3 regions of the Janthinobacterium sp. RA13 genome follow, and region 3 is predicted to be linked to each of the others. Evidence: predicted binding sites of a transcription regulator. Region 3 holds the regulator's gene; each other region holds the start of a gene.

Region 1 (7,946 bases), 490 kb from region 3:
CGAGGCTGCCCAGCGGCTTGGTCTTGCTATTGATGGCGTGTTCGAGTGCGCTGGCCAGGGCGGGATTGGCGGTAGAGGTAATGTGTGGGATAGGCATGGGAATCTATATGGATGAGGCAGGGTATGGTCGGCACTACGATATCACACAGCAATATTTGCCCAGATGCAAATTAGCGCTTGCGGGGAGTTCGGGCCAGGGCTATAATTCGCCCCCTCGCTGAACGACGCATGCAAATGTCGAGTGAAACGAGAGAAAAGAAGGAGTTGACGGATTTAGCGAAATGCTTCATACTCTTCCTTCTTCGCAGCTGACAAACACAACGCTTTGTCGATAGCGCGAAAGCAGTAACCGAATACAGTTCTTTAACAATTAACAGTCGATAAGTGTGGGCATTTGATGTAAGTGCAGCGTCAATCTTCGGATTGGTGTCTAACTTAAAATATCAAATGTTCACAAGAAATAATGAAATAGGCGCTACGAAAGTAGTGGCCTGTCAGTTTTTTGAGTGAGCAAATCTTTTGCAATGCAAAAGATTTGGATGGTAGTGATACTGTCCGACCTGTCAGAAATGACATTAAACAGAGATTAAACTGAAGAGTTTGATCCTGGCTCAGATTGAACGCTGGCGGCATGCCTTACACATGCAAGTCGAACGGCAGCACGGAGCTTGCTCTGGTGGCGAGTGGCGAACGGGTGAGTAATATATCGGAACGTACCCTAGAGTGGGGGATAACGTAGCGAAAGTTACGCTAATACCGCATACGATCTAAGGATGAAAGTGGGGGATCGCAAGACCTCATGCTCGTGGAGCGGCCGATATCTGATTAGCTAGTTGGTAGGGTAAAAGCCTACCAAGGCATCGATCAGTAGCTGGTCTGAGAGGACGACCAGCCACACTGGAACTGAGACACGGTCCAGACTCCTACGGGAGGCAGCAGTGGGGAATTTTGGACAATGGGCGAAAGCCTGATCCAGCAATGCCGCGTGAGTGAAGAAGGCCTTCGGGTTGTAAAGCTCTTTTGTCAGGGAAGAAACGGTGAGAGCTAATATCTCTTGTTAATGACGGTACCTGAAGAATAAGCACCGGCTAACTACGTGCCAGCAGCCGCGGTAATACGTAGGGTGCAAGCGTTAATCGGAATTACTGGGCGTAAAGCGTGCGCAGGCGGTTTTGTAAGTCTGATGTGAAATCCCCGGGCTCAACCTGGGAATTGCATTGGAGACTGCAAGGCTAGAATCTGGCAGAGGGGGGTAGAATTCCACGTGTAGCAGTGAAATGCGTAGATATGTGGAGGAACACCGATGGCGAAGGCAGCCCCCTGGGTCAAGATTGACGCTCATGCACGAAAGCGTGGGGAGCAAACAGGATTAGATACCCTGGTAGTCCACGCCCTAAACGATGTCTACTAGTTGTCGGGTCTTAATTGACTTGGTAACGCAGCTAACGCGTGAAGTAGACCGCCTGGGGAGTACGGTCGCAAGATTAAAACTCAAAGGAATTGACGGGGACCCGCACAAGCGGTGGATGATGTGGATTAATTCGATGCAACGCGAAAAACCTTACCTACCCTTGACATGGCTGGAATCCTCGAGAGATTGAGGAGTGCTCGAAAGAGAACCAGTACACAGGTGCTGCATGGCTGTCGTCAGCTCGTGTCGTGAGATGTTGGGTTAAGTCCCGCAACGAGCGCAACCCTTGTCATTAGTTGCTACGAAAGGGCACTCTAATGAGACTGCCGGTGACAAACCGGAGGAAGGTGGGGATGACGTCAAGTCCTCATGGCCCTTATGGGTAGGGCTTCACACGTCATACAATGGTACATACAGAGCGCCGCCAACCCGCGAGGGGGAGCTAATCGCAGAAAGTGTATCGTAGTCCGGATTGTAGTCTGCAACTCGACTGCATGAAGTTGGAATCGCTAGTAATCGCGGATCAGCATGTCGCGGTGAATACGTTCCCGGGTCTTGTACACACCGCCCGTCACACCATGGGAGCGGGTTTTACCAGAAGTAGGTAGCTTAACCGTAAGGAGGGCGCTTACCACGGTAGGATTCGTGACTGGGGTGAAGTCGTAACAAGGTAGCCGTATCGGAAGGTGCGGCTGGATCACCTCCTTTCTAGAGTTTGCACGAATCAGTAATGATTCACGCATCAAATGTTCACACTTATCGGCTGTTAAATGAAGAAGAAACAGTAGTCGTAGTAGTTCCGCGTTGGGGCTGTAGCTCAGCTGGTTAGAGCACCGTGTTGATAACGCGGGGGTCGTTGGTTCGAGTCCAACCAGCCCTACCAGCTAATTAGTAGTATCTCAGGGGGATTAGCTCAGCTGGGAGAGCACCTGCTTTGCAAGCAGGGGGTCGTCGGTTCGATCCCGTCATCCTCCACCACGTTTTACTCGAAAGTGCAAACGTAAGCCGGTCAATAAGACTTGGGTTTAGGTTTGATCTTTTAGCGATCAAAGCTGTTTCGTTCTTTAACAATCTGGAAGAAGTAAAGATTATTTATTGATCGGTTTGCCGTAAAAAGCGAATCGATGGGTAATGATTGTATGTATCAACAAACAAGCAACAACGTTGTACTTTCTTATCCCTGTAGCGCTCTTTCATTATGCAAATGATGAGAGGCTAACGTTATAGGGACAAGCGAATAAGTGCACATGGTGGATGCCTTGGCGATTACAGGCGATGAAGGACGTAGTAGCTTGCGATAAGCTGCGGGGAGTGAGCAAACACACTTTGATCCGCAGATTTCCGAATGGGGCAACCCACCCTTTTAGGGTATTGCATACTGAATACATAGGTATGCAAGGCGAACGCGGCGAACTGAAACATCTAAGTAGCTGCAGGAAAAGAAATCAACCGAGATTCCCAAAGTAGCGGCGAGCGAAATGGGAAGAGCCTGTACGTGATAGTCGGACCGATAACAGAATCCTCTGGAAATAGGAGCCATAGTGGGTGATAGCCCCGTATGTGAAATCGGACCGGTGATACTAAGCGTACGACAAGTAGGGCGGGACACGTGACATCCTGTCTGAATATGGGGGGACCATCCTCCAAGGCTAAATACTCGTAATCGACCGATAGTGAACCAGTACCGTGAGGGAAAGGCGAAAAGAACCCCGGAAGGGGAGTGAAATAGATCCTGAAACCGTGTGCATACAAACAGTAGGAGCGGACTTGTTCCGTGACTGCGTACCTTTTGTATAATGGGTCAGCGACTTACATTCAGTGGCAAGGTTAACCGCATAGGGAAGCCGTAGAGAAATCGAGTCCGAATAGGGCGATCAGTCGCTGGGTGTAGACCCGAAACCAAGTGATCTACTCATGGCCAGGATGAAGGTGCGGTAACACGCCCTGGAGGTCCGAACCCACTAATGTTGAAAAATTAGGGGATGAGCTGTGGGTAGGGGTGAAAGGCTAAACAAACTTGGAAATAGCTGGTTCTCTCCGAAAACTATTTAGGTAGTGCCTCAAGTATCACCATCGGGGGTAGAGCACTGTTATGGCTAGGGGGTCATTGCGACTTACCAAACCATTGCAAACTCCGAATACCGATGAGTGCAAGCTTGGGAGACAGACGTCGGGTGCTAACGTCCGGCGTCAAGAGGGAAACAACCCAGACCGCCAGCTAAGGTCCCAAAGATTGGCTAAGTGGAAAACGAAGTGGGAAGGCTAAAACAGTCAGGATGTTGGCTTAGAAGCAGCCATCATTTAAAGAAAGCGTAATAGCTCACTGATCGAGTCGTCCTGCGCGGAAGATGTAACGGGGCTAAGCCAGTCACCGAAGCTGCGGATATCTAGCAATAGATATGGTAGGAGAGCGTTCTGTAAGCCTGCGAAGGTGTCTTGTAAAGGATGCTGGAGGTATCAGAAGTGCGAATGCTGACATGAGTAGCGATAATGGGGGTGAAAAGCCTCCACGCCGTAAGCCCAAGGTTTCCTGTTCAACGTTCATCGGAGCAGGGTGAGTCGGCCCCTAAGGCGAGGCAGAGATGCGTAGCTGATGGGAAGCAGGTTAATATTCCTGCACCGTCGTATGATGCGATGGGGGGACGGATCGCGGAAGGTTGTCCAACTGTTGGAATAGTTGGTTTTTGGCTCATAGAAGGTACTTAGGCAAATCCGGGTACGGAATTCAAGGGGTTGAGACGAGTGAATTTATTCACGAAGCAATCGGAAGTGGTTCCAAGAAAAGCCTCTAAGCTTCAGTCATACGAGACCGTACCGCAAACCGACACAGGTGGGCGAGATGAGTATTCTAAGGCGCTTGAGAGAACTCGGGAGAAGGAACTCGGCAAATTGGTACCGTAACTTCGGGAAAAGGTACGCCCCGGTAGCTTGATTGGTTTACTCCATGAGGGTGAAAGGGTTGCAATAAACTGGTGGCTGCGACTGTTTAATAAAAACACAGCACTCTGCAAACACGAAAGTGGACGTATAGGGTGTGACGCCTGCCCGGTGCTGGAAGATTAAATGATGGGGTGCAAGCTCTTGATTGAAGTCCCAGTAAACGGCGGCCGTAACTATAACGGTCCTAAGGTAGCGAAATTCCTTGTCGGGTAAGTTCCGACCTGCACGAATGGCGTAACGATGGCCACACTGTCTCCTCCCGAGACTCAGCGAAGTTGAAATGTTTGTGATGATGCAATCTACCCGCGGCTAGACGGAAAGACCCCATGAACCTTTACTGTAGCTTTGCATTGGACTTTGAACCAATCTGTGTAGGATAGGTGGGAGGCTTTGAAGCGGGGACGCTAGTTCTCGTGGAGCCAACCTTGAAATACCACCCTGGTTTGTTTGAGGTTCTAACCTTGGTCCGTTATCCGGATCGGGGACAGTGCATGGTAGGCAGTTTGACTGGGGCGGTCTCCTCCTAAAGTGTAACGGAGGAGTTCGAAGGTACGCTAGATACGGTCGGACATCGTGTTGATAGTGCAATGGCATAAGCGTGCTTAACTGCGAGACTGACAAGTCGAGCAGGTACGAAAGTAGGACATAGTGATCCGGTGGTTCTGTATGGAAGGGCCATCGCTCAACGGATAAAAGGTACTCTGGGGATAACAGGCTGATTCCTCCCAAGAGTTCATATCGACGGGGGAGTTTGGCACCTCGATGTCGGCTCATCACATCCTGGGGCTGTAGCCGGTCCCAAGGGTATGGCTGTTCGCCATTTAAAGTGGTACGTGAGCTGGGTTTAAAACGTCGTGAGACAGTTTGGTCCCTATCTGCCGTGGGCGTTGGAAATTTGAAGGGGGCTGCTCCTAGTACGAGAGGACCGGAGTGGACGAACCTCTGGTGTACCGGTTGTCACGCCAGTGGCATTGCCGGGTAGCTAAGTTCGGAAGAGATAACCGCTGAAAGCATCTAAGCGGGAAACTTGCCTTGAGATGAGATTTCCCAGAGCCTTGAGCTCTTTGAAGGGTCGTTCGAGACCAGGACGTTGATAGGCTGGGTGTGGAAGTGCAGTAATGCATTAAGCTAACCAGTACTAATTGCCCGTACGGCTTGTCCCTATAACCTTAGCAGGTACAGAGGATAAGACGGTACAACGTTGCGTGTGTGTTGATACTACTATTCATTACCCAATCTTTGCTTCTTCCAGATTCAGGCTTTGTCGCTCCACTGAGGACAAATGCCAGTACAAGTTATGCCTGATGACCATAGCAAGTTGGTCCCACCCCTTCCCATCCCGAACAGGACCGTGAAACAACTTTGCGCCGATGATAGTGCTGCAACCAGTGTGAAAGTAGGTTATCGTCAGGCTTGTTATTCGAAAAAACCCCTTCCGGTGATCCGGTTGGGGTTTTTTTACGTCTGGTGGTTTTGTCTGGCGCTGTCGGATTACACGTGCGGTGACACAAATACGTGTTGCAGCTGTTCCAAATTGATACATGGGCGGCCGGATGTGGGGCATAAGTGCATGGCATGGCATTTGCTCTTCTTGGGTATTGACTAAAAAACCAAGGAGACCAGCATGACCTATTCCATTCGTACCCTGCTCGGCGTTGCCGCCGCCGGCGCCGTTGCCCTCACTTCCCTGCTGACCTTGCCGCATGCCTATGCGCACGGCAATGTCACGCCGCAAGGCGTCGACACCACCGGCTTGCCCAAGGTGGGCGACAAGTGGCTCGAACAAAATCCGTATCGGGGCAACAAGCTGGCCTTGACGGTCGGCACCTCGGCCTACAACCAGAATTGTGCGCGCTGCCACGGCATCGAAGCCATCTCGGGCGGCATCGCGCCGGATTTGCGCCAGCTGGACCGCGATTGTTTTGGTATCAAGAATGAGACAAAGAAACAGGCTTGCTACAAGGAGACGGACAATTACTACCTGACCACCATCCGCCACGGTAAAGTGCGCAATGGCGCCGTGTACATGCCGCCGTTCGAAGGCGTGTTCAATCAGGAAGCCATGTGGGCCATCAAGACCTATCTGGAAACCCGTAGAGAATCGAACTGATCACGAAGGAGTCCCATGCGTTCATTTCAATTCCGCAGCGCGCGCGCGATGATCTCGCTCGCTTGCCTGGCGCTGTGCGCAGCCGCGCCGGCGCGTGCCGACTGGCAGAAAGTGCGGCAGTCGGGCAGCCTGAAAGTGGCTGTGTACAACGAGTTCGCGCCATTTTCCGACAAGGGTGTTGGCATCGATATCGACATCGCCGAAGCGCTGGCGAAAAAGTTGGGCTTGAAACTGAGCTTGCTGCCATTTCCCGCCGGCGAAAACCTGAACGATGACTTGCGCAATATGGTGTGGAAGGGGCATTACCTCGGTTATGGTCCCGCCGATGTGATGTTGCATGTGCCCGTCGACAAGAAGCTGATGGCGGATAACGACAAGGTCGAAATTTTTGCGCCGTATTACGTGGAAACCGTGCGCCTGGCGCGCAGTGCGCAAGCCGTGCCGCAATTCGACGGCGTCGCTACGCTGGCTGGTAAGCGCATCGGCGTGGAAAAGGTATCGATCGCGGCCATGCTGATGTTGGGCGAAGATAATGGCAAGTACCGCGACGACGTGCGCATTTTCGATACGGCGGCCGAAGCCTTGCAACAATTGCAGGCGGGCAAGCTCGACGCCGTGCTGGCGAACCGTTCGGAAATCGAATCGGTGCTGAAAAGCGATCCCGCTTTCCCCTTGAGCGAAGTGGCGTTCGCCCGCTTGCCGCGCGCGGGCTGGGCCGTGGGCCTGGCCGTCAGCAAGCAACAACTCGACGTGGCCAAGTTGCTACAGGCAGCCATGAACGAGATGGCGGCCAGCGGTGAACTAAAGGCGATCTTTGAAAAATATGGGATGAAGGAAGCGCGGCCGTAACAGTCCATGCTGTATGTGAAGCCCGCACATCGGAAGATGTACGGGCTTTTTGTTTTAGAAACTGTACTGCGCGCTGACACCTAACAACCAGTTGCGTCCCGGCGCCGCTTCATAGTAGCGTTTGTTACTGTCGCCGACGATGACGGAGCCCACGTAGGTCTTGTCGAAAAGATTGTTCAGGCGGGCAAATTCCTTGAAGCGCCAATTCCCCACATTTTGTTTGGCGTTGAAGCGCGCATTGAACACCGTATAGCCGGGCGCCGGTTTTTCGATGTTGCTGTCTTCCGCGTAGACCTGGTTGCTGGCCAGGCTTTCCAGCGCCGCGCCAAAACGGTCGAGCGTGTCTTTCCAGGCCAGTTCCGCGAACAGATTGGCGCTGGGCACGCCCGGCAAGCGGCTGCCTTCGCGCACGCTGCCAAACGCCTGGTCATACACGGCGTGCAGGCTGGTGAGGGCTACTTTTGTCGTGAAGCCATATGGCAAGTTCGAGTCCAGCGACACTTCCATACCCTGACGCAAGGTTTTACCTGCATTGCGATAGCTGGTGCGCCCGCCGCTGGACTTGTCGACCACCAGCTCGTCGTTGGTCTTGATCTGGAACACGGCCGCGTTTACGTGGGTGTTGTTGGCGATTCT
Region 2 (7,946 bases), 3.0 Mb from region 3:
ATGATGATAGTACGTAGTTCATCGCAAAAGAAATGTCTTGTCCAGCGTGGCAACCGACCGCCGCGCCTCATCCAAAGCTGAGAGAACTGCTACATGCACCGCGATTTTTCGGAAGTGAATTCGAAGGGCGAAGTACTGATCGTTGAAGATACGCCGGCTTCGCTGAAGCTGTTGAGCGACTTGCTGGGCGGCGCCGGTTATGCCGTGCGCCAGGCGCCGAACGGTGAACTGGCCCTGTGGACGGCCCAGGCGCGTCCGCCCGAGCTGATCCTGCTCGACGTGCGCATGCCCGGTCTCGACGGTTTTGAAGTCTGTCGCCGTCTGAAGGAGATACCGTCCCTGCGCCAGGTGCCGGTGATCTTCCTGTCGGCCCAGTACGATACGGACGACAAGGTGCGCGGCTTTGCGCTGGGCGCCGTCGATTTCATCGCCAAGCCCTTCCAGGCCGAGGAAATCCTGGCCCGTACCGATGCGCACGTGCGCCTGGCGCGGGCGCAGCTGCAGCTGGCGCAGGAGCGCGCCAACCTGGAGCGGCGAGTGGCCGAACGCACGGCGGAACTGGAGCAGGTGGCCAGCACCCTGGCGCGCGAAGTGCAGATCCGCCGCGCCAATGAAGAATTGCTGCGCCTGTCCGGCCAGGTCTTCGAAGCGACCCAGGACGCCATTTTGATCACCGATGCGGCTGGCGTCATCGTCACCGCCAATCCCGCTTTTACCCGCATCACCGGCTACGCGGCGCAGGAAGTGGTGGGCACGGACATCATGCGCCTGCACGCCGAATACACGGGCGAAGCGGTGCTGCTGGCCCTGCGCCAGGGCTTGCGCAGCAGCGGCTGCTGGTCGGGCGAGGTGCAGACGCGGCGCAAGAGCGGCGACACCTACCCCTGTCTGCTCAGCGTGTCTACCGTGCATGGCCCGGACGGCGCCGTCGTCAACTACGTGGGCGTCTTCCTCGACATCAGCGAGCGCAAGGCCGAGCAGCACCTGATCGATTTCCTGTCCTACCACGACGCGCTGACGGGCTTGCCGAACCGCGTGTTGCTGCGCGAGCGTTTCGAACAGGCGCGCGCCAACGCCGTGCGCGACGGCCAGCAAGTGGTGCTGATGTGCCTGGACCTGGACCGCTTCAAGAACATCAACGATTCGCACGGCCAGGCCGTGGGCGACAAGGCGCTGCAAGTGGTGGCGCGTTTCCTCTCCGGCTGCGTGCGCGAGGGCGACACCGTGGTGCGCCAGGGCGGCGACGAGTTCCAGATCCTGCTGCAGGACGATGCCCTGCTGGGCCGCACCTTGGCGCTGGCGCAAACCATCCTGGCCGGCTTGCGCGAAGAGCTCAATGTCGATGGCGAGCGCCTGGCCCTGACGACCAGCATCGGCATCGCCATGTGCCCGGCCGACGGCGACAGCCTCGACGACGTGCTGCGCCACGCCGACACGGCCCTGGTGCGGGCCAAGGAAATGGGACGCGACCATTACGCCTTCTTCACGGAACGCATGGGCAGCGATATCCGCGCCCGCCTGGCGATGCAGCAGCAGCTGCGCGGCGCCATCTGCCGCGACGAATTCGCAGTGCATTACCAGCCGCAGATGTGCTTGCGCACGGGCGCCTTGCTGGGCGCGGAAGCCTTGCTGCGCTGGGATAATCCGGTGCTGGGCAAGGTGCCGCCAGGCCTGTTCATCGCGCTGGCCGAGGAATACGGCTTGATCACGGCCATCGGCGAATGGGTGCTCGAAAGCGTCTGCGCGCAGATCCGCGCCTGGCACGACGCGGGCCTGGGCAGCATCAAGGTGGCCGTCAACCTGTCCGGCAAACAGTTCGCGCAGGACCGCACGGTGCCGTTCGTCGAGGCGGTCTTGCGCAAATACGCCATCGCGCCCGCCTGCCTCGGCATCGAAATCACGGAAAGCACGGTGATGGGCGATCCGGACAAGGCCGTGGCGGCCCTCACGCGCCTGAAGGATATCGGCGTGGGCATTTCGCTCGACGACTTCGGCACCGGCTATTCCAGCCTGGGCTACCTGAAGCGTTTCCCCATCGACGTGCTGAAGATCGACAAATCCTTCGTCGACGACGTCACCACCAGCAGCAGCGACGCGGCCATCGCCCGCTCCGTTATCTCGCTGGCGCACAACCTCGACATGCGCGTCATCGCCGAAGGCGTGGAAACGCGCGAACAGGTCGACTTCCTGACGGAACACGGCTGCGACGAAATGCAGGGCTATTATTTCAGCCGGCCCCTGGCCGCCGAAGCCTTCACGGCCTTGCTGCGTGAACGGCGTACGCTGGCCGTGGCGTAAGAGACAGGCACTGCGGTGCGGCCGATGCACCATGCCGGTGCATCCGCTGCAGCGCGGTGCACGATTCTCACTTTTCCTTCCCTTGACGCTGGCATATATCCTGCTTAGGTAATCGCTTATTTACGCGATTGCCCCGCATGCCAGACAGCACCCGTTCCGTCACGCCTTTACCAGCCAGCGCCCACGGCGCCTGGCAGGCGCATTTGCGCCTGGGCTTTGCGCTGCACGATGGCGTCAGCCGCCTCGTCGAGCGCACGCACAGCGGCCCCCTGCGCGTGCAAAAGCCCCTGTACCCGGAAGGCGACGCCGTCTGCCACGCCATCATCATTCATCCACCGGGCGGCGTCGTGGGCGGCGACCAGCTGGCCGTCGACGCCACGGTGGGCGAGGGCGCGCGCGCCTTGCTCACGTCGCCGGGCGCCGCCAAGTGGTACCGCGCGAACGGCCATGTCTCGGGCCAGCACATCGTGCTGCGCGCCGGCAGCGGCGCGGCCATCGAGTGGCTGCCGCAGGAAAGCATCTTCTTCGACCAGGCCTGCGTGCGCCTGCGCCACGAAGTGGAACTGGCACCCGACGCCCGCTACATCGGCTGCGACATCGTCTGCCTGGGCCGCAGCGCCTCGGGCGAAGTTTTCAACACGGGCAGCATCGATCAGCAGGTGCGGATCCGCCGCGGCGGCAAGCTGCTGTGGTGGGAGCAGGGCGTGCTGGCGGCCGGCGGCGCGCTGATGGCCAGCCCGCTGGGCCTGGGGGGACACACCGTGTGCGCCACCCTGATCGCCATCGGCACGCCCGTTTCTGCCGCCGTGCTGGCGGCCGTGCGCGAGATCGCCGTGCCGGCCGGCGCCGCGTTTGGCGCCACGCACATGAAATCGCTGGTGGTGGTGCGCCTGCTGTGCGGCGACAGCGAGGCGGCACGCCGCGTCATGCTGGCCGCCTGGCAGCTGCTGCGCCCCGCCATGCTGGGACGCGACGCCGTCGTGCCCCGCATCTGGAACACTTGAACAGGAAAGAAGCACAAGGAAAAACATGGACCTGACTCCCCGCGAAAAAGACAAGCTGCTCATTTTTACGGCTGCATTGCTGGCCGAACGGCGCCTGGCGCGCGGCTTGAAATTGAACTATCCGGAAGCGGTGGCCCTGATCAGCGCCGCCATCATGGAAGGCGCGCGCGATGGCAAGTCGGTGGCGCAGCTGATGTCGGACGGGACAAAAATTCTGTCGCGCGCCGACGTCATGGACGGCATCGCCGAGATGATCCCCGACATTCAGGTGGAAGCGACCTTCCCCGATGGCAGCAAGCTGGTGACCGTGCACCACCCGATACCGTAGTCTTTTGAGAAGGAGTCCCTCATGACCCCAGGCGAATACCAATTGGAAGAAGGCGAAATCAGCTTGAATGCCGGGCGCGCCACGGCCACCGTGGTGGTGGCCAACCGGGGCGACCGGCCGATCCAGGTCGGCTCGCACTTCCACTTTTTTGAAGTCAACCCGGCGCTGGCCTTCGAGCGCTGGCGCGCCTACGGCATGCGCCTCAATATCACGGCCGGCACCGCCGTGCGCTTCGAGCCGGGCCAGCAGCGCACCGTGGAACTGGTGGCGCTGGCGGGCGAGCGCAAGGTCTACGGCTTCAATGGCGCAGTGATGGGCGAACTGCAAGACACACCACCGGGAAAGGATTGAGATGGCCAGCATTCCCCGCAGCGCATATGCCGAGATGTTCGGCCCCACCAGGGGCGACCGCATCCGCCTGGCCGACACGGAACTGTTCATCGAGATCGAGCATGACTATGCGATCTACGGCGAAGAGGTGAAATTCGGCGGCGGCAAGGTGATCCGCGACGGCATGGGCCAGTCGCAGCGTTGCGCGGCCGAAGTGATGGACACCGTCATCACGAATGCCGTCATCCTCGACCACTGGGGCATCGTCAAAGCCGACATCGGTCTGAAAAACGGCCTGATCTTCGGCATCGGCAAGGCGGGCAATCCGGATATCCAGCCCGGCGTGACCCTGGCCATCGGCGGCGCCACGGAAATCATCGCCGGCGAAGGCCTGATCGTCACGGCCGGCGGCGTAGACACCCACATTCACTTCATTTGCCCGCAGCAGATCGAGGAAGCCCTGATGAGCGGCGTGACCACCATGCTGGGCGGCGGCACGGGACCGGCCGTGGGCACGGCCGCCACCACCTGCACGCCGGGACCGTGGCACTTGCACGCCATGCTGGCGGCGGCCGACGCCTTTCCGATGAACCTGGGTTTCATGGGCAAGGGTAACGTCAGCCTGCCGCTGCCGCTGGAAGAACAGGTGCGCGCGGGTGCCATCGGCCTGAAACTGCACGAAGACTGGGGCAGCACACCGGCCGCCATCGACAATTGCCTGTCGGTGGCCGACCGCATGGATATCCAGGTGGCGCTGCACAGCGATACCCTCAACGAGGGCGGCTTCCTTGAGCACACCCTGGCCGCGTTCAAGGACCGCACCATCCACACGTTTCACACGGAAGGGGCGGGCGGCGGCCATGCGCCCGACATCATCGCCGCCGTGGGCCAGGCCAACGTGCTGCCTTCGTCGACCAATCCCACGCGCCCATTCACCGTCAACACGCTCGACGAACACCTGGACATGCTGATGGTGTGCCACCACCTGGACCCGGCGATTGCCGAAGACGTGGCGTTTGCCGAGTCGCGCATCCGCCGCGAAACCATCGCCGCGGAAGATATTTTGCACGACATCGGCGCCATCTCGATGATGTCGTCCGACTCGCAAGCGATGGGCAGAGTCGGCGAAGTGATCATGCGCACCTGGCAGACGGCGCACAAGATGAAGGTGCAGCGGGGACCGCTGGCGCCCGACACGGCGCGCAGCGACAATTTCCGCGCCAAGCGCTACATCGCCAAGTACACGATCAACTCGGCCATCACGCATGGCATTTCGCACGTGGTCGGGTCCATCGAGGCGGGCAAGATCGCCGACATCGTGCTGTGGAAGCCGGCCTTTTTCGGCGTCAAGCCGTCGATGATTTTAAAGGGCGGCATGATCGCGGCCGCGCAGATGGGCGACCCGAACGCGTCGATTCCCACGCCGCAGCCCGTGCACTACCGCATGATGTTCGGCGCCTTCGGCGGCGGCCTGAAAAAGTCGTTTACGTTTGTCTCGCAGGCGGCCTACGACCTCGATATCGGGCATCAGCTGAAACTGAATAAATCCGTCATCGCCGTGAAGAACATGCGCGGCTTGCGCAAGGCGGACATGATCCACAACAGCGCCACGCCGCACATGGAAGTGGACCCGGAAACCTACGCCGTGCGCGCCGACGGCCAGCTGCTCGTGTGCGAAGCGGCCGCCGTGCTGCCGATGGCGCAGCGCTATTTTCTATTTTAAGCGGGAGACAAGCATGCTGACTTTGCATACCAAACTGGGAGCGGACGATGACCGCGCGCCCTTCGCGCAACTCGTGCTGCCTTACGACCAGCGCGAAAAATGCCGGCTGCGCGCCGTACTGTCGAATGGCGACGACGTGGCCGTATTCACCGTGCGCGGCACGGTGCTGCGCGACGGCGAGCGCATGACGGGGCCTGATGGCCAGGTGGTGCGGATCGTCGCCGCGCGCGAACCGACCTATCTGGTGCGCTGCGAGGACGCGCATACCCTGCTACGCTGCGCTTTTCACTTGGGGAACCGCCACACGCAGGCGCAGGTGGGCGATGGCTTTTTGCGCATCCGCAAGGACGTGGTACTGAAGGAGATGCTGGAAGGCTTGCAGGCGAGCGTGACGGAAGAAAGCGCGCCGTTCGAACCGGAGGCGGGCGCGTATGGCGGCGGCCATGGCCACCACGACGGCCACGGCCAGCACTTGCTGGCGCCCGTGCCGCTGCGGCAGAAAATCCACCGTCCCGGCGATGTGCCAGGCGCTGCATGATGCAGGCGTCGGCCCTGCTGCACCTGCTGCAGTTCGCCAGCCCGGCCCTGCCGATCGGCGCCTACAGTTATTCGCAGGGGCTGGAAGCGGCGCTCGAATCCGGCCTGGTGCACGACGCGGCCACGGCGCGCGCGTGGATCGCCGAGCATCTGGCCCAGGTGGTGGCGCGCTGGGAAGCACCGCTGTGCTGGCGCTTGATGCAAGCGTTTGAAGAACAGGATTTGTGCGCCGTGCAGCGCTGGAGCGAGCGCTTCATCGCTTCGCGCGACACGGCGGAATTTCGCGCCGAGACCATCCAGATGGGATATTCATTGACCAAATTGCTGGCCGAGCTGGGCGTGGCCGATGGCGTGCTGATCGACATGTTGCAGGGTCAGCCCGAAGTGGCCCTGCCCACCGCGTATGCCTGCGCCGTGGCGGCGCTGGCCATTCCCCGCGAAGAGGCGCTGCTGGCCATGCTGTTCGCCTGGGCGGAAAACCAGGTGCTCGTCTGCGTGAAATCCGTGCCGCTGGGACAGGTGGCGGGTCAGCGTTTGCTGCTGTCGCTGCGTCCGGATCTGGAGGCGGCGGCGCTGACGGCGCAAACCTTACCAGACGACGAGATGGGCAACTGGGCGCCCGGCCTGTCGCTGCTGTCGATGCGGCACGAAGTGCAGTACAGCCGGCTGTACCGTTCCTGAAAATTTTATGAGAGAGCAAAAAATGACATCGATTACCTCCAATCCCCTGCGCGTGGGTATCGGCGGCCCCGTCGGATCGGGCAAGACTGCCCTGTGCGAAATGCTGTGCAAGGGCATGCGCGAGCGCTACGACATGGCCGTCATCACGAATGACATCTACACCAAGGAAGACATGGAAATCCTGCTGCGCGCGAATGCCTTGCCGGCCGAGCGCCTGATGGGCGTGGAGACGGGCGGCTGCCCGCACACGGCCATCCGCGAAGACGCGTCCATCAACCTGGAAGCGATCGCGCGCATGCAGGCAGATTTTCCGAATCTCGATTTGATCCTGGTCGAATCCGGCGGGGACAATCTGGCCGCCACCTTCAGCCCGGAATTGTCGGACCTGACGATTTACGTGATTGACGTGGCCGGTGGCGAAAAAATCCCGCGCAAGGGCGGGCCCGGCATCACGCGCTCCGACTTGTTGATCATTAACAAGACGGACCTGGCGCCATACGTGGGCGCCAACCTGGACATCATGGCGCAGGACGCCAAGCGCATGCGCGGCGAACGCCCGTTCGTATTTACCAACCTGCGCAGCGGCGACGGCGTGCAGGTCGTCATCGATTTTATCCGTGAGCAAGGTTTGCTCGATCAACCAGGCAAGGAGCTGCAATGACTGCAAGACTGATGACAAAAACGGCCGCCGTGGCTGCCCTGTGCCTGCTGGCTTTGCCGGCCATGGCCCACCCCGGTCATGGCGAGAGCGTGGGCTTCCTGGCCGGTTTCGCCCATCCGTTTACGGGCATCGACCATTTGCTGGCCATGCTGGGCGTGGGCATCTGGGGCGGCCAGCAGCGTCGCAGTCTGGGCCAGAGCGCCACGTTTCTCGGCATGATGCTGCTTGGCGCGCTGGCCGGCATGGTCGGATTGACGGTGCCCGGGCTGGAAACGGGCATCGCCGCCACGGTGGCGCTGGTGGGACTGGCCATCGCGCTGGCGCTGGCCTTGCCGAACTGGCTCGGCATGGGACTGGTGGGCCTGTTCGCCTTGGCACATGGCA
Region 3 (7,946 bases):
CACGGCGTCGGCCGTGCCGCGCAGCACCACCACGTCGCCGCTGGCCAGCTGCGTCTCGGGGGTGACATCGAGGCGGCCTCGGCCGCGGCGGATGGTCGTCACGGCAGCGCCGCAGCCGGCCACGTCGATCGTGCTCAGGGGCAAGCCCACGCAGTGCGCGCCTTCGCTGACGGTGACCGTATGCAGGCGTTCCAGCTCGGCATCGTCGCCTGCGTCGCTGGAACCGTGGAAATAGCCGCGCAGGGACGCATAACGCTCCTCGCGCGCCGCCTGCACCCGGTGCACCACGCGGCGCAGGGGCACGCCCATCATGATCAAGGCGTGCGAAGCGAGCATCAGGCTGCCTTCCATCAATTCAGGCACCACTTCGGCCGCGCCAGCCTTCTTCAGCTGATCGAGGTCGGTATCGTCGTGGCTGCGCACGATGACGGGCAAGGTCGGCGCCATTTCGTTGAGCAAATGCAATAATTTCAAGGCCGAGGGCGTGTTGGCGTACGTGATCACCACGGCGCTGGCCCGGTAGATGCCGGCCGCCACCAGGCTTTCGCGCCGGCCCGCATCGCCATACGACACGTGAGCGCCGGCCAGCTGCGCTTCCTGCACCCGCTCGGGGTCCAGATCCAGCGCGTGGTATTCGATCTTTTCTTCCGCCAGCAGGGTGGCCAGGCTTTGCCCGCTGCGCCCGAAGCCGGCGATCAGCACGTGTTTCTGCGAGGCCATGGTGCGCGTGGCGATCTTGGTCAGCGCCAGCGATTGCATCATCCAGTCGTTGGCCGCCAGTTTCATGACGATGGCGTCGGACTTGGCGATGAGGAAGGGCGCCACCAGCATCGACAGCACCATCGACGCCAGCACCACCTGCACGACGAACGGGTCCATCAGCTTGATGCCGCCAGCCAGGTTCAGCAGCACGAAGCCGAACTCGCCAGCCTGCGCCAGTCCCAGTCCCGTGCGCAGGGCCACGCCGTTGCTGGAGCCGAACAGCCGGGCCAGGCCCGCGATCAGCGCGAATTTCAGCAGCACGGGGCCGCACAGCAAGAGCAGCACGAGCCACCAGTTGTCGAGCACGACGCGGATGTTGAGCAGCATGCCGACGGTGATGAAGAACAGGCCCAGCAGCACGTCGCGGAAGGGCTTGATATCTTCTTCCACCTGATGCTTGAATTCCGTCTCGGAAATGAGCATGCCGGCAACAAACGCGCCCAGGGCCAGCGACAGCCCGGCCCGCTCCGTGATCCACGCCGCGCCCAGGGTAATCAACAGCAGGTTGAGCATGAACAATTCTTGCGAGCGGCGCTTGGCGACGATGGTGAGCCAGCCGCGCACCAGTTTCTGGCCGATGAACAGCAGCAAAATGAGTACGACGAGGGCCTTGCCGCCGGCCCAGGCCAGGGTTTCGGCCAGGTTGTCCGAATCGCGCGTGAGGGCTGGAATCAGGATCAGCAGGGGCACGACGGCCAGGTCCTGGAACAGCAAAATGCCGATGATCTTGCGGCCGTGTTCGCTTTCGAGCTCCAGCCGCTCCGTGAGCATTTTCGAGACGATGGCCGTCGACGACATGGCCAGCGCGCCACCCAGGGCGAACGCGGCTTGCCAGCTCAGGTGGATGTAGGCGGACAGGTAATGTCCGACGAGCCAGCCGAAGACGACGGTGGCGATGATGGTGGTGACCACCTGCGCCATGCCAAGGCCGAAGACGATGCGCCGCATGGCGAGGAACTTGGGCAGAGAAAACTCGAGCCCGATGGAAAACATCAGGAAGACGACGCCGAACTCGGCCAGCGTATGGCTGGCCTCGTTTTCCGCCGCCAGGCCCAGCGCGTGGGGGCCGATGACGATGCCAACGGCCAGGTAGCCCAGCATGGGCGGCAAATGCAACATTCTGAAAGCGACCACGCCCAGCACGGCGCTGCCGAGTAACATCAGGGTCAGTTCAAGCGAGGAAAACATGGGTTGCCCGGTACGGTCAATGGAAATCGTTGTTTGTTGTGACTGGCAAGTTTTTTGCTTTCCTAATTCGTTTATACTTTGGGCATGAGTGTAACCCATGAAAAAACAATGCTGAAAGCTTTTGATCGAATTGACATGCAAGCGACGACCGAGCGCGCCGTCGCGCTGGCCCGCACCACCTTGCAGATCGAGTCCGACGCCATCGTTGCGTTGCACGCGCGCCTGGCCACGGACGACAGCGTGGGCCGCGCCGTGGCGCTGTTGCTGCAATGCAAAGGAAGAGTCGTCGTCTCCGGCATCGGCAAATCCGGCCATATCGCGCGCAAGATTGCCGCCACCCTCGCTTCCACCGGTACGCCGGCCCTGTTCGTGCATCCGGCCGAAGCGGCCCATGGCGACCTGGGCATGGTCACCTCGGACGATGCTTTTATTGCCATATCGTACTCGGGCGAGTCGTCGGAACTGATGGCCATCATGCCCGTCGTCAAGCGCATGGGCGGCGTGCTCATTTCCATGACGGGTAAGCCGAATTCCAGCCTGGCCCAGCTGGCCGACGTGCACCTGGATGTTTCTGTTGAAAAAGAAGCCTGTCCGCTGAACCTGGCGCCGACGGCCAGCACCACCGTCACCCTGGCCCTGGGCGACGCGCTCGCCGTGGCATTGCTCGACTTGCGCGGCTTCAAGGAAGAAGATTTTGCCCGCTCGCATCCAGGTGGCGCCCTGGGCCGCCGCCTGCTCACGCACGTGCATGACGTCATGCGCAGCGGCGAACGGGTGCCGCAAGTGCCCGTGGACGCTTCCTTGCTGCAGGCGCTGGAAGAAATGACGAAGAAGGGCATGGGCATGACGGCCGTTGTCGATGCGGACAACCGCCCCGTGGGCGTGTTTACCGATGGCGACTTGCGCCGCATGTTCGAGCGCGTGCAGGATTTCACGCAAGTGGCGATCCGCGACGTCATGCATGCGCAGCCGCGCAGCATCGCGCCCGAACGCCTGGCCGTCGATGCCGTGGCCGTGATGGAGCAGTTCCGCATCAACCAGATGCTGGTCGTCGATGCCGACGGCAAGCTGGTGGGCGCGCTGCATATCCATGATCTGACGCAAGCGAAGGTGATTTGATGGACAGCGTAGCGGACAACCTGGCGCGCGCGGCCAAGGTCAGACTGATGATCTTTGACGTCGATGGCGTGCTCACCGACGGCAGCCTGCATTTCGGCCCGGACGGCGAGATGATGAAAACGTTTAATGTGTATGATGGCCTGGGCATCAAGCTGCTGCAGGAATCGGGCGTGCAGACGGCCATCATCAGCGCGCGCCGCTCGGCCATCACGGCACGCCGCGCGCAGGACCTGGGCATTACCCATGTGCACCAGGGCGGCCACGACAAGCTGACGCCGTTTCGCGAACTACTGGCGCTGACGGGCTTGACGGAAGAGCAATGCGGCTATATCGGCGACGACGTCATCGATGCGCCCATCCTGAAGCGCGTCGGTTTTGCCGTCAGCGTGCCGGGCGGGCGCCCGGAAGCGCAGGGCCTGGCGCACCATGTGACGCAGGCCGGCGGCGGCCGCGGCGCCGTGCGCGAGATCTGCGAATTCCTGCTGCGCGCCCAGGACAACTATGCGCGCGTCATGGCGCCGTTCCTGGAGTGAGGCGCGCCTTGCCGCCAGTGATATTGGAAAGAGTGAAACCCTATGCGTAAGCCAGGAGGCGCCCATCGCTGGCGCACGATTTTTACCCTGCTGGGCGCGGTTGTTGTCGCGCTGGCCAGCTTTTGGCTGCTCGAAGTGATGAACAAGAACAGCCAGGACATCAAGGCCAGCAAACATTTGGATGAGCCCGATTATTTCATCACCAATTTCAGCCTGGTGCGCATGGATTTGACGGGCAAACCCAGCTATATCGTGTCGGGCACCAAGCTCACGCATTATCCGGCCGACGATTCGTCCGATATCGACCAGCCCTTCGTGCGCAAGCTCACGCCAGGCATGCCGCCGTTGAACATGAATGCGGAACTGGCGCATATCGACCAGGACAATACCCGGCTGCAACTGCACCGCAAGGTCGTGATCGACCGCGTGGCCAGCCCGAAGGCGCAGAACCTGACGGTCAGGACGGAAGCGCTGACGGTGTTCCCGGATGAGGAAAGAATGGAAACGGACGTGCCTGTCGATATCCTGACGGGCGCCTCGCGCCTCAATGGCGTCGGCATGAAGGCCAATAACGCCACCGGCGTGGTGGAAGTGCAGAATGCGCTGCGCATGGTCCTCCCGCCGAAACCGCGCCCGGCCGCGGCGGCAAAATGACAGAATGAAACAAGGAAACCATACTATGAAGAAGATCTTGCTGTTGACCGTATTTTCCCTGGCCATCATGGGCGTGGCGCATGCCGAGAAGGCCGATTCCGAGAAGGAAGCCGTCATCACGGCACGCAGCGGCCACGTCGATGACGTCAAGCAGGTGCGCACCCTGACGGGCGACGTCGTGCTGGTGAAAGGCACCCTGACCATGAAGGCGGGCCGGGCCCTGATCACGGAAGATCCGCAAGGCTACCAGTTCATTACCTTCTGGGCCGATCCCGGCAAGCTGGCCACCTTCCGTCAGAAGCGCGATGGCGCGGGCGACCTGTGGGTCGAAGGCGAAGCGGAGCGCGTGGAATACGACAACAAGACGGAAGTGGTGAAACTGTTTTCCCGGGCCAAGTTGACGCGCCTGGAAGGCACGAAAGTCACCGACGTGGCCAACGGCGCCTTCATCTCGTATGACAGCCGCAAGGAAGTGTTTGCGATGGAAAATTCCAACAGCGGCACCAGCACGCCCGATGGCGGCAGCGTGCGCATGGTGATCCAGCCGAAGACCAAGGCGCCGGCGGCGGAGAAAGCGCCGGCCACGCCCGCGCCAGGAAAGAAATAATGGAAAATACACGTTGCGGCAGCACCCTGATCGTTCGCGGTCTGCAAAAAACCTATGGCAAGCGGCAAGTCGTGCATGATGTCTCGCTGCAAGTCGAATGCGGCGAAGTGGTGGGGTTGCTGGGCCCGAACGGCGCCGGCAAGACCACCTCGTTCTACATGATCGTCGGCCTGGTGCCGTCGGACGGCGGCAGCATCGATATCAGCGGCGTGGACATTTCCAGCCTGCCGATCCACCGCCGCGCGCAGATGGGCCTGTCCTACCTGCCGCAGGAAGCGTCCGTCTTTCGCAAGCTGACGGTGGAAGACAATATCCGCGCCGTGCTGGAAATCCAGACCGTCGAAGGCCGTCCTTTGAAGAAGGCCGAGATCGAGGAGCGCCTGGACAAATTGCTGGCCGACTTGCAAATTGAAAAGCTGCGCGAGAACCAGGCCCTGTCCCTGTCGGGTGGCGAGCGCCGCCGAGTGGAAATCGCCCGCGCGCTGGCCACCGATCCCCGTTTCGTGCTGCTCGACGAGCCGTTCGCGGGCGTCGATCCGATCGCCGTGATCGAGATCCAGCGCATCGTGCGTTTCTTGAAGGAGCGCAATATCGGCGTGCTGATCACCGATCATAATGTGCGCGAGACGCTGGGTATCTGCGACCGTGCCTACATCATCAACCAGGGCTCGGTGCTGGCGTCGGGACGCCCCGACGACATCATCGCGAACGAGTCGGTACGCCGGGTCTATCTGGGCGAACACTTCCGCATGTGAGCCAATGAAACAATCATTGCAGCTGCGCACTTCGCAGCACCTGGCACTGACGCCGCAGTTGCAGCAATCGATACGCCTGTTGCAATTGTCTACCCTGGAATTGCACCAGGAACTAGAGCAATTGCTGACGGACAATCCCTTGCTCGAACGCCTAGACGATCCGCTCGACCGTTCGCTGCGCCTGCTGTCCGACGGCGCCTTGAGTTCCACGGCCGCGCCGGCCGAAGCGCCGCCCCAGCCGCCAGGCCAGGAAGCGCCCGCCGCGCCGGCCGAAGCGGAAACCTTTGATGGCGAGGCGGGCGACAGTCCGGCTGCCGCGGATGGCGGCGACAGCGACTGGAGCGAGGCGAGCCGCGGCAAGGCGCCGGACGATGAAGATTCGCGTCCACAGCTGGAAGCCCATCACTGCACTCTGCGCGAGCACCTGATGGAGCAGATGCGCGTGACGGTGCTGGAATTGCGCGACCGCGCGCTGGTTGAGCTGATCATCGACGCGCTCGACGACAATGGCTACCTGGAAGAGTCGCTCGACGACATCCTGGCGCGCCTGCCGGAAGAGCTGGAAATCGACGCCGACGAGATGCGCACGGCCTTGTCGCTGCTGCAAAGTTTCGATCCGCCCGGCGTGGGCGCGCGCAATGCGTCCGAATGCCTGGCCCTGCAAATCAAGCGCTTGCCGCACATCGCCATGGTGACGCGGCGCATGGCCCTCGTCATCGTGGAAAAGCACCTGGCCTGGTTTGCCCAGCGCGATTTCAACAAGCTGAAAAAAGCCCTCGATTGCGACGAGGAAGACTTGCGCGAAGCGCAGACGGTGATTCGCCAGTGCAATCCGCATCCGGGCGCCGTGTTCGCCTCGGACGTGTCCGATTACGTGGTGCCTGACGTCGTCGTCAAGCGCGCGCGCAATGGCTGGCAAGTGACCCTGAACAACGACGTCATGCCGCGCCTGCGCGTCAACGCCATGTACGCCAACCTGCTCAAGCAGGGCAAGGGCGAGGGCGCCATGGGCGCACAGTTGCAGGAAGCCAAGTGGCTGATCAAGAATATGCGCCAGCGCTTCGACACCATCCTGCGCGTGGCACAGGCGATAGTAGAAAGACAAAAGAACTTTTTCTCGCATGGGGCCGTTGCCATGCGCCCCCTTGTGCTCCGTGAAATAGCTGATACACTGGGTTTACACGAGAGTACTATCTCGCGGGTAACAACTCAAAAGTACATGCTGACCCCGCACGGCATGTTCGAGTTGAAATATTTCTTTGGTAGCCACGTCGCCACCGAAGCGGGGGGCGAAGCGTCATCGACGGCGATACGGGCATTGATCGTGCAACTGACAGGAGCAGAAGACCCTAAAAATCCTTTATCCGACAGTAAGATTGCGGACATGCTGGGGGAACAAGGCATGGTGATTGCGCGACGTACTGTTGCCAAATACCGGGAAGCGTTGAAAATTCCGCCAGTGAGCCTGCGTAAGTGTTTGTAAGTTTTTTTCGGTTCCTCTGCGGGCCGGATAGGATGGACCGCACGAACCCGATCATCTTTAGGAGTGTGTATGAATCTCACCATCAGCGGACATCATCTCGAAGTGACACCAGCCATCCGTGAATACGTACAAACGAAGCTGGAGCGCGTGAAACGTCATTTCGATCAAGTTATCGATATCGCCGTGATTCTGACCGTGGATAACCTCAAAGAGAAAGAAAAACGTCAAAAGGCTGAAGTCAACCTGCGTTTGAGTGGCAAGACTGTCTATGTGGAAAGCCTGGCGCACGACCTGTACGCCGCGATCGATACCCTGATCGACAAGCTCGATAGGCAAGTGATGAAATACAAAACCAAAGTGCAAGGGCACGGTAAAGAGGCGATCAAGCATCTGCCAGACAACTCCGAGGAAGACGCCGTCGTCGCCGTTTAAGGCCACCCGCTTCCAGCAGTTGTGATCAACTAAGGGCGCACATCTTGCGCCCTTTTTTGCGCCTGGACCTGTTGAACGCAATCTTCCCCGCGCAAGGGCTAGAATGTTTGCACTTTCACTTCTTTCCTGCCTGCCATGAGCGACTTCGTCCAGACCTCCATCCGCAACCGCACCGGGCACATCGTGCTCGACCGTCCGAAAGCCTTGAATTCCCTGTCGCTGGAGATGGTGCGCGCCCTGAGCGCGGTCCTGCTGGCCTGGCGCGACGATCCGCACGTGGACGCCGTCGTTATTCGATCGAGCAGCGAAAAAGCCCTGTGCGCCGGCGGCGATATCCGCTTCTTTTACGATGCGGGCCAGGCCACGCCGCAAGGCGGCAGCGCCTTGCTGGAAGATTTCTTTACGGAAGAATA

What was found. The regulator sigma-54, encoded in region 3, starts transcription at its own class of promoters, with help from an activator protein. The targets are predictions, from matches to a motif close to TGGCANGNAANCTGCTTT.
Region 1: the regulator sigma-54 is predicted to act here: its motif matches at 5,923-5,940, upstream of pedF (cytochrome c-550 PedF).
Region 2: the regulator sigma-54 is predicted to act here: its motif matches at 2,388-2,405, upstream of FG13_RS08225 (urease accessory protein UreD).

The regions. Positions count from the first base shown of each region.
Region 1 is NZ_JQNP01000001.1:5,338,109-5,346,054, forward strand. It holds gene cobT (nicotinate-nucleotide--dimethylbenzimidazole phosphoribosyltransferase) at 1-97, opposite strand, end outside; rRNA gene FG13_RS23710 (16S ribosomal RNA) at 589-2,119, shown strand; tRNA gene FG13_RS23715 (tRNA-Ile) at 2,218-2,294, shown strand; tRNA gene FG13_RS23720 (tRNA-Ala) at 2,314-2,389, shown strand; rRNA gene FG13_RS23725 (23S ribosomal RNA) at 2,639-5,514, shown strand; rRNA gene rrf (5S ribosomal RNA) at 5,652-5,764, shown strand; gene pedF (cytochrome c-550 PedF) at 5,976-6,461, shown strand; gene FG13_RS23740 (substrate-binding periplasmic protein) at 6,477-7,310, shown strand; gene FG13_RS23745 (TonB-dependent receptor family protein) at 7,365-7,946, opposite strand, start outside.
Region 2 is NZ_JQNP01000001.1:1,877,859-1,885,804, reverse strand. It holds gene FG13_RS08230 (two-component system response regulator) at 94-2,298, shown strand; gene FG13_RS08225 (urease accessory protein UreD) at 2,436-3,302, shown strand; gene FG13_RS08220 (urease subunit gamma) at 3,328-3,630, shown strand; gene FG13_RS08215 (urease subunit beta) at 3,652-3,981, shown strand; gene ureC (urease subunit alpha) at 3,983-5,683, shown strand; gene ureE (urease accessory protein UreE) at 5,697-6,221, shown strand; gene FG13_RS08200 (urease accessory protein UreF) at 6,221-6,901, shown strand; gene ureG (urease accessory protein UreG) at 6,924-7,562, shown strand; gene FG13_RS08190 (HupE/UreJ family protein) at 7,559-7,946, shown strand, end outside.
Region 3 is NZ_JQNP01000001.1:4,849,721-4,857,666, forward strand. It holds gene FG13_RS21440 (monovalent cation:proton antiporter family protein) at 1-1,950, opposite strand, end outside; gene FG13_RS21445 (KpsF/GutQ family sugar-phosphate isomerase) at 2,035-3,069, shown strand; gene FG13_RS21450 (KdsC family phosphatase) at 3,069-3,602, shown strand; gene lptC (LPS export ABC transporter periplasmic protein LptC) at 3,645-4,256, shown strand; gene lptA (lipopolysaccharide transport periplasmic protein LptA) at 4,282-4,863, shown strand; gene lptB (LPS export ABC transporter ATP-binding protein) at 4,863-5,618, shown strand; gene FG13_RS21470 (RNA polymerase factor sigma-54) at 5,623-7,101, shown strand; gene hpf (ribosome hibernation-promoting factor, HPF/YfiA family) at 7,171-7,533, shown strand; gene FG13_RS21480 (enoyl-CoA hydratase/isomerase family protein) at 7,669-7,946, shown strand, end outside.